DNA from 4 places in the Paenibacillus humicola genome. Region 2 is predicted to be linked to each of the others. Evidence: predicted binding sites of a transcription regulator. Region 2 holds the regulator's gene; each other region holds the start of a gene.
The links. Region 2 encodes Rex, which represses fermentation and respiration genes when NADH is low (regulators of the CRP and FNR family bind a similar motif). Its sites were predicted from a motif close to TTGTGAAATATTTCACAA; they were not measured.
Positions count from the first base shown of each region.

Region 1: a site for Rex is predicted at 2,421-2,438, ahead of nadA (quinolinate synthase NadA). Genes of this name have one in related genera too.
Region 3: a site for Rex is predicted at 2,543-2,560, ahead of PD282_RS05090 (DUF1641 domain-containing protein). Genes of this name have one in related genera too.
Region 4: a site for Rex is predicted at 2,423-2,440, ahead of PD282_RS25215 (AtpZ/AtpI family protein). Genes of this name have one in related genera too.

Region 1 is NZ_JAQGPL010000001.1:62,668-66,879, forward strand. Features, by position in the region: gene ftsH (ATP-dependent zinc metalloprotease FtsH) at 15-2,015, shown strand; gene nadA (quinolinate synthase NadA) at 2,465-3,403, shown strand; gene nadB (L-aspartate oxidase) at 3,445-4,212, shown strand, end outside.
Region 2 is NZ_JAQGPL010000001.1:3,437,677-3,441,888, forward strand. Features, by position in the region: gene PD282_RS15765 (cell wall elongation regulator TseB-like domain-containing protein) at 1-294, opposite strand, end outside; gene PD282_RS15770 (amidohydrolase) at 294-1,595, opposite strand; gene PD282_RS15775 (redox-sensing transcriptional repressor Rex) at 1,576-2,232, opposite strand; gene dinG (ATP-dependent DNA helicase DinG) at 2,229-4,212, opposite strand, start outside.
Region 3 is NZ_JAQGPL010000001.1:1,049,087-1,053,298, forward strand. Features, by position in the region: gene mraY (phospho-N-acetylmuramoyl-pentapeptide-transferase) at 1-43, opposite strand, end outside; gene PD282_RS05080 (GNAT family N-acetyltransferase) at 257-682, shown strand; gene PD282_RS05085 (NAD(P)/FAD-dependent oxidoreductase) at 854-2,032, opposite strand; gene PD282_RS05090 (DUF1641 domain-containing protein) at 2,069-2,512, opposite strand; gene PD282_RS05095 (bifunctional 2-keto-4-hydroxyglutarate aldolase/2-keto-3-deoxy-6-phosphogluconate aldolase) at 2,838-3,500, shown strand; gene PD282_RS05100 (ABC transporter substrate-binding protein) at 3,924-4,212, shown strand, end outside.
Region 4 is NZ_JAQGPL010000001.1:5,502,471-5,506,682, reverse strand. Features, by position in the region: gene upp (uracil phosphoribosyltransferase) at 184-813, shown strand; gene wecB (non-hydrolyzing UDP-N-acetylglucosamine 2-epimerase) at 1,027-2,166, shown strand; gene PD282_RS25215 (AtpZ/AtpI family protein) at 2,462-2,680, shown strand; gene PD282_RS25210 (ATP synthase subunit I) at 2,681-3,082, shown strand; gene atpB (F0F1 ATP synthase subunit A) at 3,085-3,867, shown strand; gene atpE (F0F1 ATP synthase subunit C) at 3,933-4,157, shown strand.

The DNA.
Region 1 (4,212 bases), 3.4 Mb from region 2:
AGAGGAGGTAAGGGATGAATCGGATCATCCGGAACACTGGATTTTATTTGATTATTTTTTTAGTGACCGTCGGGATCTTCCAATTTATCAGCAGCCAAAACGATACAACCGAAGAAATACGATACGACCAGCTGAGACAAGCGCTGCAGACCAACAACGTCGAGGATTTGACGATGCAGTTCGACGGCTATTCGTATCAGGTCACTGGTGACTATAAAAATCCGCCGGAAGGCGTTAAATCGAAGCATTTCTCCACGCATGCGAACATCGAGGAGTTTGCGGTCAAAGAGATTTACGACGCACAGGCGAAGAACGACTTCCAAATGACAGTCAAGCCGATGCAGGGCGAGAGCATCTGGCTGACATTCCTTACCTCAATCATTCCGTTCGTGATTATTTTCATCCTGTTCTTCTTCCTTATTAATCAGGCCCAGGGCGGCGGCGGTAAAGTGATGAACTTCGGCAAAAGCCGGGCCCGCCTGTACAATGAGGAGAAGAAACGGGTTACGTTCGAGGACGTGGCCGGAGCGGACGAGGAGAAGCAGGAGCTTGTCGAGGTTGTCGAGTTCCTGAAGGATCCGCGCAAATTCGCCGCCGTCGGCGCCCGCATCCCGAAGGGCGTGCTCCTCGTAGGTCCTCCGGGTACCGGTAAAACGCTGCTCGCGCGCGCGGTTGCGGGCGAAGCGGGCGTGCCGTTCTTCAGTATCTCCGGTTCCGACTTCGTCGAAATGTTCGTCGGCGTCGGCGCATCCCGTGTGCGCGACCTGTTCGAGAATGCGAAAAAGAACGCGCCTTGTATCATCTTCATCGACGAAATCGACGCCGTCGGCCGCCAGCGCGGCGCCGGACTCGGCGGCGGGCACGATGAACGCGAACAGACGCTGAACCAGCTCCTCGTCGAAATGGACGGCTTCGGCGCCAACGAAGGCATTATTATCGTGGCGGCGACGAACCGCCCGGATATTCTCGACCCGGCGCTGCTTCGCCCGGGCCGTTTCGACCGGCAGATCACGGTTGACCGTCCGGACGTCAAGGGCCGAGAGGCGGTGCTGAAGGTGCATGCCCGCAACAAGCCGCTGGCGCGCGACGTCAAGCTGGAGACCATTGCGAAGCGGACGACCGGCTTCACCGGCGCCGATCTCGAGAACCTGCTTAATGAGGCGGCGCTGCTTGCGGCCCGCCGCAACAAGAAGGATATCGGGATGAACGAGGTTGACGAAGCGATCGACCGCGTTATCGTCGGCACGGAGAAGCGCAGCCGCGTCATCAGCGACCGCGAGAAGCGGATTGTCGCCTATCACGAGGCCGGCCATACGATTATCGGCTATTTCCTCGAGCATGCCGACATGGTGCACAAAGTGACGATTATCCCGCGCGGCCGCGCCGGCGGATATGTCATTATGCTGCCGAAGGAAGACCGCATGCTGACGACGAAGCAGGAGCTGCTTGACAAAGTGACGGGTCTCTTGGGCGGCCGCGTCGCCGAAGAGCTGTTCATCGGCGAAATCGGCACCGGCGCTTACAGCGACTTCAAGCAGGCCACAAGCATCGTGCGCAGCATGATCATGGAATACGGGATGAGCGACAAGCTCGGACCGATGCAGTTCGGCAGCTCGCAGGGACAGGTGTTCCTCGGCCGCGATATCGGGCATGAGCAGAACTATTCCGACAAAATCGCCTACGAGATCGACCAGGAAATGCAGGCGTTCGTACACGATTGCTATACGCGCGCCAAAAACCTGCTGACCGAGAAAAGCCGGGAAGTGCACCTGATCGCGCAGACGCTGTTGAAGGAAGAGACGCTCGAGCTCGAGCAGATCAAGCGTCTGATCGAGAGCGGCCCAGACGGCCCCGTCGGAACGGACGGCAGCGAGCCTGCGGCCGAACCGAAAGCCGAGCCGTCCATCGATACGATCGGCGGCGTCAAGGTCCGGATCCAAACGAAGGAGCCGGGCGAGCCGAACCCTGCCGATCCGGAAACGGGCGGCGGCAATAACGGTGAACCCGATAAATAAGATGAATCGGTAAAGAAGATGCCCGCTGCGGAACTCCGCGGCGGGCATTTTTTTGAAGAGTTATGTCTCGCCTTTTTTCTCGATCGAACGAAGGAACTCCTCCGGTTCATCGGCTTCACGGCGGACAAGCCGCAAGCTGGATCGCCGTTCACTCCGGTAAATCGCCGGATGGCGCATCAGGGGGCGGACGGGTAAGCAGCAAGGCGGTACGCGGGGCCCAAGGCGAAATCTTTGCCAAGAAGGTCCGAAACGGGCCGTTTTATCGGTTGACAGCCGCTGTGGCCTTGTGTAAATTAAATGTTAATCGCCGTATTCAGGGTGATAACTTTCGACGAATGGACACATTATAGATAAACGACGGGGTCTCGGGTTGTGTGCGCAGTCGACGTCGGATTGCGACCCAGTTTGTGCATCTGTTCACAAAGTCAGGATGTAGAGGAGAATGGTCCATGGAGGCTCTGGCTCTCGAGCGGAAAGCGGAACAAAACCGCGAGCTGCGGGAACGTCTCTTGCAGCTGAAGAAAGAGCGCAACGCAATTATTTTGGCTCATTATTACCAGCGCGACGAAGTACAGGAGGTGGCCGATTTCCGCGGGGATTCGTTCCTGCTTGCCCAGAAGGCGGCGCAGACCGATGCGGATACGATCGTGTTTTGCGGCGTTCATTTCATGGGCGAGAGCGCCAAAATATTAGCGCCGAACAAAACCGTCCTCATCCCTGACGAACGCGCCGGCTGTCCGATGGCCGACATGGTGAACGTGGACGGGCTTCGCAAGCTGAAAGCGCAGCATCCGAACGCGACCGTCGTCACGTATATCAATTCTTCGGCGGAAATCAAGGCGGAGACGGACATCTGCTGCACCTCGGCCAATGCGCTGAAAGTCGTCAATTCGGTCGAAGGCGACGAAGTGATCTGGGTGCCGGACAAAAACCTCGGCGATTACGTGCAGCGCCACACCGACAAAAAAATGATCATTTGGGAAGGGTACTGCAATACGCACGACATGCTTACCGTGAAGGATGTCGAGGAAATGAAAGCGAAATATCCGAATGCCCAGTTTGTCGTGCATCCCGAGTGCCGGCCCGAGGTCGTGAAGCTCGGCGATTTTGTGGGCAGCACAACCGCGATCATCAAATACTGCAAGGAGTCGGATTGCAAAGAATTTATCGTCGGCACCGAGGACGGAACCGGCTATCAGCTGCGGCTCGACAGCCCGGACAAAACATTCCATTTTGCAACCAAATATTTAGTCTGCCCGAACATGAAGGTCAATAACCTGAAAAAGCTGGTCAAATGTTTGGAAACGATGCAGCCGCAAATTTATGTTCCCGAGCAAATCGCGGAGAAAGCCCGCTTGTCCCTGGAGCGCATGTTACAAGTGAAGTAGCATGCGCTACTCTCTTTTCCGAAGAAAGGAATTCGATGCTCATGATTCCGCGTTATTTGGTTGATTTCGAGCTTGAAGGGCTGCCTGTCATCGAAAAGGACGTCATTGTGATCGGGGCCGGCATTGCCGGTCTTTTTACCGCTATTAAAGCATGCGAGACGAACAGCGTCCTGATGATTACGAAGAAATCGCTGCTTGACAGCAATACCCGGTACGCGCAAGGCGGCATCGCGGCCGTTATTTCCAGCGATGATTCGCCGGAGTATCACCGGCAGGATACGCTTGCGGCCGGCGCCGGGCTCTGCTCGGATCAGGCTGTCGATGTGCTCGTCCATGAAGGCCCGAGCGGGGTTGACGATCTGGTGCGGATGGGAACGCATTTCGATCAGGAGAACGGCGAATACGCGCTGACGAAGGAAGGGGCGCACAGCCAGCGCCGCATTTTGCATGCGAATGGGGATGCGACCGGCTTTGAAATCGTTCGCGCGCTGTCGGAGAAAGCGGTTGCCGACTCGCGGATCGAAGTATGGGACGAGCATTTCGTCATCGATCTGGTGACGAGCGGCTCCGAATGCATCGGCGCTTTAGTGCAGAAGCCGGACGGCCAGCGTCTGTTCGTCCGCGGCAAAGCGACGGTTCTGTGCACCGGCGGCGCCGGCCAGCTGTACCGCTACACGACGAACCCGGAGGTTGCGACCGGAGACGGAATTGCGATGGCCTATCGTGCGGGCGCTTACATACAGGATGTGGAGTTTATTCAATTCCATCCCACATCGCTGTGTTACCCCGGAGCGCCGCGTTTTCTCATT
Region 2 (4,212 bases):
CGGCTCGCCTTGCGGTCTCAGCCAGACGTAAACGTCTTCCCCATTCTGATTCGTCCCGTCGACGACCCATACGGTATCGTCCCAGACAAATTTATAGGCTTTATCCGCTTCCTTCAAATCCGCCGCTTTCATCGCTTGTTCTTCCGCCTGCCGCTCCGCCTTCCATACCGGTCCCTGCACGTAGCGGTAAAACTGATTGAGCAGGATCAGCACGGCAACGAAGACGAGGATGCCGAGCCAAACCCATTTGCGCGGCGTCATAAACGGCGGCTGTTTCCGACGGTTGGCCCGCATCAGCCTTTCAGCAGCCTTTCGAAGCAGGCTTGCGCTTCGGCCTTGATTTTCGCTTCATCCAGGAGCAGGCATTCGCCGCCGCGGACGACCTGGCGGCCGTCGATCCAGACGTGCCGGACGTCCCGGCCCGAACCGGCGTATACCAGGTGGGAGACGATGTCCGTCTGCGGATAAAAATGCGGCTGCCTGATATCGATGGCAATGAAATCCGCTTTCATGCCGGGCTTCAGGCACCCGATCCGGTCTTCCTGCCAGAGGGCCCGGGCGCCGTTAACGGTGCCAAGCTTCAGCGCTTCCCATGCGGGCACGGCCGTCGGATCGCCGGATACGCCTTTATGGATAAGCGCGGCGAGGCGGATTTCATCGAACAGGTCAAGGTTGTTGTTGCTCGCGGCGCTGTCGGTGCCGAGCCCGACGGTCACGCCCGCCGCCAGCAGCTCGGGCACGCGAGCCACTCCGCTCGCCAGCTTCAGGTTGCTGGCGGGATTGTGCGACACGGAGACGCCGCGCTCGGCCAGCAGCGCGATTTCGTCCTCCGTCAAATGGACCGCATGGGCGACGAGCGCCGGACGGGAGAAAAAGCCGAGCTTATCCAAATGCTTGACGGGCCGTTCGCCGTACTGCTTCACGTTCTGCTCGACCTCGGCGGCCGTTTCGGACATATGCGTATGAAGCGGCACGTCCAGCTCGTGCGCGGCTTCGACGATCCGCTCGATGTAATCGGGCGGGCACGTGTACGGCGCGTGCGGCGACATCAGCGCGGAAATTCGGCCGTCCCCCTGGCCGTTCCAATCGCGCACGAACTGTTTCGCTTCCTCCAGCTTCGCCGTCTGCACATCCGGCGGGCACAGGCCGATCACGCCGCGCGTCAGCACCCCGCGCATGCCGGACTGCTCGGTCACTTCAGCGACGATATGCATCTTGTCGTACATATCGAGAAAGGTCGTCGTGCCGGACTTCAGCATCTCGAGCGCAGCCAGCGACGTCCCCCAGCGAACGTCCTCTGCGGTAAATTTCGCTTCCATCGGCCACATTTTCTGCTCCAGCCAGACCTGAAGATTCTGATCGTCCGAATAGCCGCGAAGCAGCGACATGGCGGCGTGGCCGTGCGTGTTGACGAGCCCGGGCATAAAGACAAGCCCGCTGCCGTCGACCCGTTCCGCCGCTTCCGGCGCGGGCGACGGCGCGTCTTCCCCGAGATAGACGATCCGGTCAGCTTCAGTCACCAAATGCCCCTTCACGACCGGCCGCGCGTCGTCCATCGTCACGAACGTGCCGTTCTCAATCCATATCCGGTTCATCCTCGTCGTCCTTTCCTTTTTCCAAATAATACGCCAGGCTTAGCAGCTCGGTCGTAAAATCCGCATAATGGATTCTGACCTGCTCCGGCACCCGCAAAATCGTCGGCGCGAAGTTGAGTATCCCTTCAATGCCTGTCTCGACGAACCGGTCGGCCACATTTTGCGCTTCAAAAGCGGGCACGGTAATAATGCCGATGCGTATATCGCGCTCCGTCACCGTCTCCTTCAGCTTATCCATCGGCAGGACGGTCAGGCTGTTGATCGCCTGCCCGACGACTGCGGGATGCGCGTCGAAGACGGCCGTAATTTTCATATTGTCCTTCAGGTACGTATTGTAATTGCACAGCGCCCGCCCGAGGTTGCCTGCGCCGACGAGCGCCATGTTGAGCGGCTGATCCAGCTTCAGAATCTGCCTGATTTTCTCGATCAAGTATGTCACGTCGTAGCCGATGCCTTTGCGCCCGAATTCGCCGAAATAGGCGAGATCCTTGCGGATTTGCGCCGGATTCAAATCCAGCTTGGCGCCCAGCTCCTGCGAGGAGACCGTCTGCACGTCGCGCTTGTTCAGGTCGTTCAGCACCTGCAAATAGACGGGAAGCCGGCGAACGACCGCTTCGGATATTTTGAACGTTTTCATTCCTGCGTCGCCCCCTCGGCCTGCTGCAGCCACTCCCGAATGCGCGGCACGATCTGATCCAGATGCATGTGCTCGATTTTCGGACCCGGCAGCGAGTACAGAAAATATTTGCCGTAATACGTTTCAATGACCCTCGTATCGTAAATGAGAACGATGCCTTTGTCGCGGGAAGTCCGCACGAGCCGGCCGAAGCCCTGCTTGAACCGGATGACCGCCTGCGGAATCGACAGCTTCATGAACGGATTCTGATTCTGTTCCTGCAGCAGCTCGGATTTCGCTTCGACTAGCGGATGATTCGGCGGCTGAAAGGGCAGCCTGACGATAGCCAGACAGGTGAGCGCATCGCCAGGAATGTCGACGCCTTCCCAGAAGCTGCTCGTGCCGAGCAGCACGGAGGCCGTCTGCTGCTGAAAGCGTCGCGTCAGCTTGCTCCGGTTGCCGCTGTCGATGCCCTGTCCGAGCAGCTGAATGCCGCTTGGCGCGAGCAGCTCCTTCAGCGGGTCGTATACCTGCCGGAGCATCCGGTAAGAGGTAAACAGGACGAGCATTCGGCCCTTCGTCTCCATGGCCGTCTCCGCCAGCGATTTCACCAGCATGTCGTTGAACATGGGGTCGCCCGCAGCGCCCTTCAGCACCGGAAAATTGCGAGGGATGCAGACGAGCGCCTGCTCGCGGTAATTGAACGGAGACGGCAGCTGTACCGTCTTGAGCCGTCCGGTATCCAGATCCTGCGCCAAACCGAGCTGCTCGCACGCGTACTGGAACGATTTCTGCACCGACAGCGTCGCCGACGTCAGCACCACGCTTTTTTTCGTTTCGAAAAAATAGTCCCGCAGCTGGCTGCTGACATTCGCCGGCACCGATATCAGGTGCACCGATCTGGCTCGGGAATGGCTGTTCGCTTCGAGCCAATAGACGACGTCCGGATTGTCCGCTTTCATAAACTGGCGCAGCTCGTCGCGGGCGCGGGTCAGGTCCTTCACCGTCCCGCCCAGATCCGTCACCAGCGCGGCAATCGCCTGATCGTCAATATCGTCCTTAATATCGCTCAGCAGCTTGTCGAGCGGGCGGACGATCTGGCTGAGCAGGCCGTACACAACTTCTCCGGCCGCCTGCGCGTCCGTCCACGGCTTCGGCAGCTTGCCGCTGCGCAGCCGCAGCACGAACTGCCCGGTCTCGCCGCCTCCCGCGTCCTGGCCGGCGCCGCCGGATGCCGCCGAACTGCCGCCCATGATCGTATAAAGCAGCTCGAACATCCGCTCCCATTCGTCACGCAGCTCGCCGAATACCGGGACGGTCTCGTCGATGATCTCCCGCCATTTTTCGGTTCGTTCCATGTCTTCGCCGGCCAAGCGGTTCCGCAGCTGGATCAGCAGCCCGTTGCGCGCATCCTTGCACAGCCGCGTCACCGGATGCTGGACGGAATGATAGGACAGCTGCGAACCGAGATGTTTACCTGCTACTTCCTCCAAATGGTGCGCCTCGTCGACGATCAAATGCTCATAGCCCGGAAGCAGCCGGTGATCGGCGCGAATGTCGGTAAACAGCATCGAATGGTTCGTGATGACGACATCGGCCAAATTCGCCTCCTGCTTCGCCCGGTGATAAAAACACCGCTTAAACCAGGGGCAGCTCCGGTTGAGGCAGGAATCGGCGTCGCTTGCGACCGTATTCCAAAACTCCGCGCCGCGGTTGCCGAAGTTGAGCTCCTCCTGATCGCCGTAATCGGTTTCACTCAGCCATACGATCATTTGCGCAGCCGTAATCCGGTCGTCGCCGGGCGCCGCAAAATCGCGCATATTGATCTTGCTCTCGAATTTGCGCAGGCACAAGTAATTGCCGCGTCCCTTGAAGAGGGTCGCTTTGAACGGCACCGGCATAACTGACCGGAGCAGCGGCAAATCGCGCTGCCGCAGCTGCTCCTGCAAATTGATCGTATGCGTGCTGATGATGATTTTCTTTCCCTGCTGAACTCCGTAG
Region 3 (4,212 bases), 2.4 Mb from region 2:
GCATAAAGGCGATGCCGGAAACGCCTGCAATCGAATGAGTCATCGCTTCAATCTCCATTTGGACAGGATTTAGTTCCAGTATATTTCTGCCCTCCGGGTTACTATTCCTGCGCATTTCGAAAAAAGTGCCGCCGGTATCCGCGAGCGGACGGCCGCCCTTAACATTCCGGCCCTTCGAACGATTGACATATGCCGGTACGGCAAGGGATGATGAGCAGGAGATGAAAGATACATGGCGGAGGAGGAGAGCGGATACATGGTAACCGTGGAGAAGGTGAAAGGAACGGAGGGCCGGAACGATGCGTTCCGCGTGCGAAGCGCCGTATTTGTCGGGGAGCAGGGCGTGCCTCCCGAGCTGGAGCTGGACGAGCTTGAAGACGAAGCGGAGCATATCGTCGTCTATTCCGGCAGCCGGCCGATCGGCGCCGGGCGTGTGCGGCTGGTCGACGGAGCGGGCAAGCTGGAGCGGATCTGCGTGCTGGCCGAATACCGCTCGCAGGGGATCGGCCAAATGATCGTGCGGGAGCTCGAATCGATCGCCAGATCGAAAGGGGCGGCCAAGGCGAAGCTGAACAGCCAGACGCATGCCGAGCCGTTTTACGCGAAGCTGGGCTACGTGACGGTATCCGCCATTTTTATGGATGCCGGCATGCCGCATGTCACGATGGTGAAGGAACTGTAAGCTAGCTTTAACGCGTGAAAACGAAAAAGCGCCTGGCCGCTTCATGGCCAGGCGCTTTATGCGAAATAGCGGAAATTTGAGTTTCTATTTCCAGGAGAAGAAGCTTGCTTCGCCATCAAAGGACCGCGCCGGCCGTTCCTTCTTGAACGACCGGCTGCATGTCGCCTTGATTTAATAGGCGAGCGAGAACAGCCCGTTGATATGCGACAGGTAGCGGATGTTGCTCGCTTCCTTCATGAGCGAAGCGGGCGTTCCCTTCAGCTTCGTTTGGTTGGCCCCGATCGTGCCGAAGCCGTCTTTGCGGCCGAGGCTGCCGAGCGTGCCGGAGAAGACCGGCGAGAACTCTTCGAACGGGATGCCTTTGAAATAAGCCGCCAGGTTATTGCCGATCGTTTCGCCCATCTGCCAGGCCAGCTGCGCGGTCGGCGGATACGGGCGCCCTTCCGGCCCCATGACGACGGCGCTGTCGCCGGCGACGAATACGTCCGGGTGGCTCGTCGATTGCAAACCGGGCGTTACGGTCGCGCGGCCCCTGTTCACTTCGATGCCGCAGTTTGCGACAACCGCGTTGCCCTGCACGCCGCCGGTCCAGACGAACGTCCCTGTCTCGATCGTGCTGCCGTCCTTGAGCGTGATTCCCGCCGGCGTCGCTTCGGTGACCGCCAGGCCGATCAGGAACTTCACGCCGCGCTTCTCCAGGCTGGTGCGCGCCCGTTCGACCAGATCAGGCGCGAAGCCGAGCAGAATAGTGGGCGCCGCTTCGACGCAGTACAGCGAAATGTCGGCGTAATCGATGCCTTTCCGCTTGCAGAGCTCCGGCAGCATATCGGCGAATTCGCCGACCAGCTCGACGCCGGTCAAGCCGCCGCCGCCGACGATAAACGTCGCGTCCGCTTTGTTGTTCGTCCGCTTATAAGAATCCAGCTTGCTTTCGACGTGGGCGCAAATACGGTTGGCGTCGGCCACGGACTTCAGCACGAAGCTGTTCTCCTGCAGGCCCGGAATGCCGAAGAAAGCCGTTTCGCTGCCCAGCGCGATCACGAGCGCGTCGTAGCTGAGCGAAGCGCCGCTAGTGAGCGTTACTTTTTTCTGGTCCGGCTCGATCTGCTGGACGGTATCCACCCGCAGCTCGACCTGTTTGTTGCGCAGCAGCTTATCCAGGGGAAGAGCCACCGCCTGCTCCGAAAGTCCGCCGACGGCCAGACGATGGAGCTCGGTTACGATTTGGTGATACGGCGTTTTGTTGACGAGCGTAATCGCCGCCTCCGACGCGTCTAAATATTTGCGTGCCGTGAGGGCGGTCAGCAGGCCGCCATAACCGCCGCCGAGTATCAATACCTGTTTCATGATGATGCTTCCTCCTCCGTTATGATGTGCCGGTCCGGTCTAGCCGCGCTTCTTCTGTTCCGCCGTGACGTCGAGAAAAGCCTGGGAGAATCGGAGCGCATACTGGACCTGCGGATCCTTCAGCATGTTGAGCAACCCGAAGATGCCGATCGTCGCTCTGCTCGACTGGGCCCGCTCATTGGCTTCCATCGCCGCTTGCGCAAGGCTCTTCGCTTTCTCCTGGATCGGCTGGGCAAATTCGGTGAATCCGCCTTTCAGATCGTCGATCAGCACGCGGTCGGTCATGATCGCCTGAGCGAAATCGTACGCTTTCGTAAGCTGCGTCATCATTTCGGCCATTTTCGGGAGATTCTCGATCAGCACCGTGAGCGAATCCTGAATTTCGGGGCGCGTCAGCTGCTCCAGCAGATCCAGCTTGCCCTTTGCATCCGGAGCCGCCTCGGCCTGGGACACGGAGCTTTCCTGACTGTTTACGATGGTCATGCGGTAACGTCCTCCTTTGTCCGGCAGTATTTGTGCATTCTTTCACAAATAAGCCGAGTCTCTGGGTATGAATGATATCCTAATGGTTAATTGTAAACCTTTTCGTAAAAACTGTGAAATTGTTTTTTGTGACGATATTGTGACAAACAATCCGCAGTCCGGATAGGTGTAGTTTGCGCTTCCTTACAAGGAATTATTTCTGGCCCGGGCATTCCGGCGTCCGTCCGCAGCCGGGCCCGCAGCCCGCCGGCTTGTCTACAAATTCCGCTGGGCATGGTACAATAACGGACAGATGACGAAAAAAGGCAAAGGCTGGTGCGCACCCATGAAAAAATTGAAGCTGGTTCAACAAATGGCGGAGGAAGGCGTCGTCGCCGTTCTGCGCGGCGAATCGCCGGAGGACGTGGTCGAGATGGCGGAGCAGTGCATCGCCGGCGGCATTAAAACGATCGAAGTGACGATGACGGTTCCGTTCGCGCTGAAGGCGATCGAGAAGCTGGCCGCCACGTATTCGAGCGACACGGCGGACCCGGCGAAATTTGCGATTATCGGCGTCGGCACGGTGCTCGACCCGGAGACGGCCCGCGCCGCCATTCTGAGCGGAGCGGAGTTTGTCGTGGGGCCGTCGCTCAATCCGGCGACCGTTACGCTTTGCAACCGTTACCGGATCCCGGTCATGCCGGGCGTCATGACGGTGAAGGAAATCCAGGAGGCGCTCGAGCTCGGCGTCGATATCGTCAAGCTGTTTCCGGGCAACCTGTATTCGCCTTCCATCATTAAGGCGCTGAAAGGCCCGGTGCCGCAGGCGAACATCATGCCGACCGGCGGCGTTTCGCTCGAAAATTTGGGCGAGTGGATCAAAGCCGGCGCGGTAGCTGTCGGCATCGGCTCGGATTTGACGAGCGAAGCGGTGAAAAAAGGCGATTACAGCCTGATCGCGGCCCGCGCCGCAAAATATATCGAAGCGTATAAAGCGGCAAAAGGCTGATCCGCCGCCCGACTCGCTTCCTATCCGCCGCAGGCGGATACCGCCCGATCGTTTCGGCCCCTTTCGGAGGCCGCTGCGATCGGGTTTTTTCATGCTCGCAGCAGGTAAATCGGATAGTGTGGTATTTGTTATTCAATTCTTCTACATATTAATTGAACGACGGAATTTAGGTTAAACTTACATCTATACAAATAAATAGAGATCAAAAACGGAGAGAAAATTGTCGATTGACAGGTTGAAAACGGTTGTGCTAGTATGTGATTAATAAAAATAGTAATTAGTTAATATATAATGACTCTCTCTGATTGCCCGTGTTTACCGGCGGTTTGCGGTTTCACCGGATTGGCTGCTTTGCGTTTCCGGACAAGGGGACGGCTCTTCATGCCGATTCGATTCCAAATAATAAGCGGAGGTAAAAGCGAAATGAAAAAGGCGGTCCCGATTTTGCTGACCCTTGGACTGGGAGCGGCGCTTCTCGCCGGGTGCAGCGGCAGCGCAAATAACGAGAGCGGCAGTGCTGCAGCCGGAAATGAAAGCGGTAACAACGCAGCGGGCGGCAAAGTGAAGCTAACGGCAATCATCACGAAACATCCGTTGACGGAAGAGCTTGCGAAAATGAAATGGCTGCAGGACGCCGAAGACCGCGCGGGCGTCGATATCCAGTGGCAGGAGGTGACGGCCGACTGGGATCAGAAGAAAGGCGCGCTGCTTG
Region 4 (4,212 bases), 2.1 Mb from region 2:
CTTTCCGCAAGGCCGCTCCTACCGTCCTCCACGGACGCGGAGCGGCCTTCTTTTTGTACCGCAAAAGCGGGCCTTCGTTCGGAGTGCACAAACCGGTGCCGGATGCTATAATAAACAGGATTGTTCGGAAAAAACCGCTCAATTCGAGTGCCGACGATGCTTCCACGGGAGGGCGAACGACCTTTGGGCAAACTGACGATTTGCGACCATCCGCTTATTCAGCACAAGCTGACGCATATCCGCGACAAGCAGACGAATACGAAAAATTTCCGCGAGCTCGTCGACGAAGTGGCGACGATGATGGCTTATGAAATCACGCGAAATTTGCCGCTTGAGCCGGCTCCGGTTTCCACGCCGGTGGCGGATGCGGTCGGCAAGGTCATTGCCGGACGCAAGCTCGGGCTGGTTCCCGTGCTGCGCGCGGGGCTCGGCATGGTGGACGGCATCCTGAAGCTGATTCCGGCGGCGAAGGTCGGCCACATCGGATTGTACCGCGATCCCGATACGCTGAGCCCGGTCGAATATTACGTCAATCTTCCGACGGATGCGACCGAGCGGCTGTTGGTCGTCGTCGATCCGATGCTTGCGACCGGCGGCTCCGCCTGCGCGGCCGTTCAGACGCTGAAGGACCGGGGCTGCACGCAAATTGTGCTGATGTGCCTCATCGCCGCGCCCGAAGGCGTAAAGGCGGTGCAGGACAAGCATCCCGACGTCGATATTTTTGTCGCCGCGGTTGACGAGAAGCTGAACGAACACGGGTATATCGTACCCGGACTCGGGGATGCCGGCGACCGGATGTTCGGCACAAAATAAAGGGCTGACGAAGCCGCTTTTTTCTACGGAAACGAAAGTTCATGCTAACGAAGTCGCGTTTTCTACGAAAACGCCAAAGCCTATGCTTACGAAGTCGCGTTTTCTCCGAAAACGCCTGAGTTTATGCTTACGAAGCCGCGAATTCTCCGAAAACGCCAAAGATTATGCTTACGAAGTCGCGTTTTCTCCGAAAACGCCTGAGGAGTGACCAGATTGAAAAAGCTGAACGTAATGACTGTCTTCGGCACGCGCCCGGAAGCTGTGAAAATGGCTCCGCTCGTGCTCGAGCTCGAAAAGCACCCGGAACACATCGAATCGATCGTATGCGTGACGGCGCAGCACAGGCAGATGCTGGACCAGGTGCTCGATTTCTTCAACATCAAGCCGAAATACGACTTGAACGTGATGAAGGACCGCCAAACGCTGATGGAAACGACGCTTCGGGTGCTTCAGGGGCTCGAGCCCGCATTAAAGGAAGCGAAGCCGGATATCGTGCTCGTCCACGGCGATACGCATACGACCTTTCTGGCCAGCTATGCGGCCTTCCTCCAGCAAATCCAGGTCGGGCACGTGGAAGCCGGTCTCAGGACGTGGAACAAGCTTTCCCCTTACCCGGAGGAGATGAACCGGCAGCTGGCCGGTGTGCTGTCGGATATTCATTTTGCGCCGACGGACCAGGCCGCGGATAACCTGCGCAAGGAAAACAAACCGGAATCGGCGATTTACGTAACCGGCAATACGGCAATCGATGTTTTCCAATATACGGTCGACCGGGCGTTCGCGCATCCCGTCCTCGATTGGGCGAAAGGCAGGCGAATGATTCTGATGACGGCGCACCGCCGCGAGTCGCTCGGCGAACCGCATCGGAACATTTTCCGCGCGGTCAAGCGGATTGCCGACGAGTTCGAGGATGTCGCCGTCGTTTATGCGGTCCACTTGAACCCGGCCGTGCGCGAACCCGCAAACGAAATTCTCGGCGGCCATCCCCGCGTCAAGCTGGTCGACCCGCTGGACGTATTCGAAATGCACAATTTTTTCCCGCATACGTATATGATTATGACGGATTCCGGCGGGCTTCAGGAGGAAGCGCCTACCTTCGGGGTGCCGACCCTCGTGCTCCGCGATACGACGGAACGGCCGGAAGGGATCAAAGCTGGAACGCTGGAGCTTGCGGGCACTGACGAGGAGCACGTGTACGAACGGGCCCGCGCGCTGTTGACCGACAAAGAGCTGTATGACCGGATGAGCGGCGCGTCCAATCCGTACGGCGACGGACAAGCCTCCAAACGGATTGTCGGCGCGATTTTACATCATTTTGGCAGGGGCCAGAGACCCGAGTCGTTCAATTCATGAACAATGTGTGAAAACTATACATCATACAGTGATACTGTACGGTTTTGCGGACTGCGAGAAAACGCTGCCAACCTTTGATTTATCGCGGTTTTTGCATTTTTTTGAACGCCAGAATAAGAATTGACAAAAGCGATTCCCTTTGGATAAAATAAATGAGGATTCCGAGGGGAAGGCGCTTCTTGGCCGCGAAAATTGTTATATTCCTTCCGGTATTTGGTCATAATGACCAAGTGTGTCAACAGGGCCGAGCAAACTTTTTTGCAGGATGTCACAACGTTCCGGTGGTGATCGGCTGTTGGGAAAAGCAACAGGACCTTGGAAAGCCGTGGGTTTGGTCGGTTTGATCGGCGCGGATCTTGCTTTCACGACCGTCGGAGGGTTTTTGGTGGGCCGGGCGATAGACCGGGCTGCCGGTACGGAACCCGCATTTCTGATTGTCGGCGTGCTGGTTGGACTCGGAGTTGGGATTTATTCGATCACGAAGCTGGTCAAGCCTTTTCTTGGGGATGGTTAAATGATTCCATTCTCTCTCTTCATGCGAGGGATATTTGCTACCGCTTTCTTTTTGCTGGCGGCAACCGTTTTGGGCTGGATGCTGTATCCTTCAGGCCGCGTTTACTTTGCGGGATACGGGCTGGGACTGTTTTTCAGCCTGTTGAACGGACTGATCACGATGCAAAAGACGATCAAGACCGGCGAATATGCGCAGGGTCTGATCAAAAGGCGGCCGGGCATCGGCACGCTGCAGCGTTTTTTGCTCGCGGGATTTGCCGGATACGTCGCCATGAAATTTCCGGGGTTGTTCCATTGGGCGGCTGTCATTGTAGGGCTCACTACGGTGACTATGATTTCGCTGGTCATTGCGCTGGTCTATCATTACCGACAGAAAAAATCCGTGGAAAGGGGTGAAAGATAGACATGGAAGAACCACTAAGTCCCACGCGAGAGTGGCTGGGAATGGTATTTGACTGGTCGACCTGCCTTATGATGGTCGTTACCTGCGCGCTTGTATTTCTTATTATTTATCTGGGAACCCGTCGAATGACGAGCAAGACGCCGAAAGGCATGCAAAATTTTCTCGAGTGGGTCATTGATTTCGTCCGCGGTATCGCCGGACAGATGATGGACACCAAAACCGCGGAACGTTATGTCGGACTCGGGCTGACGCTTTTCCTTTACGTGTTCATTGCCAACCAGCTCGGTTTGATTCTCAATTTCGTTACGGTTCACCCGCATCCAAGCGCAGCGATCGGCATTACGCAGTCCCTTATTGACGAAGCCGTTTCTGGCGGAGTTCACGTCAACTGGTGGAAATCGCCGACTGCGACCATCAGTATTCCGGTTGCGCTGGCGATCATCATTTTGCTGTATACGCATTGGCTCGGTCTGCGGCGCGGAGTAGGCTCCTATCTGAAAAGCTATGTATCGCCTCACTGGGCGCTACTGCCGCTTAACCTTGTGGAGGAGCTGTCCAAATTCTTGTCCTTCCCGCTGCGGCTCTTCGGCAACATCTTTGCCGGCGAAGTTCTGCTTTGGGTGCTGCTGCCGACGATTGTCATGGGCGGGCTGTCCACGGTCATGGCGATACCGCTCATCATCTGGATCGGCTACTCGATTTTCGTCGGTGCGATTCAGGCGTTCATTTTCACGATGCTGACGATGGTTTACATTTCTCACCGCGTGAGTCATCATTCCCATTAACCCGGGAGTGAGAAACATAAACACTACAAATGCTGCTTGACCACTTTAAGGAGGTACATCTATTTATGGATTTTGCAATCGCTATGGGTATCGTATTCGGCTTGGCGGCAATCGGTTCCGGTATTGGCATGGGCTTGATTGTCGGCCGTACGATTGAAGGCAGCGCGCGTCAGCCTGAACTGCGCGGCAGCTTGATGGGTCTTATGTTCCTTGGTGTCGGTTTGGTCGACGCACTGCCGATTATCGCAGTCGTCATTGGATTCATGCTGATGGGTAAAGCTTTGGCTTAGGCCCCTGCGATCAATAATTACGAACGGCGAGGGAACCCTCCTCGCCTTTCGTATG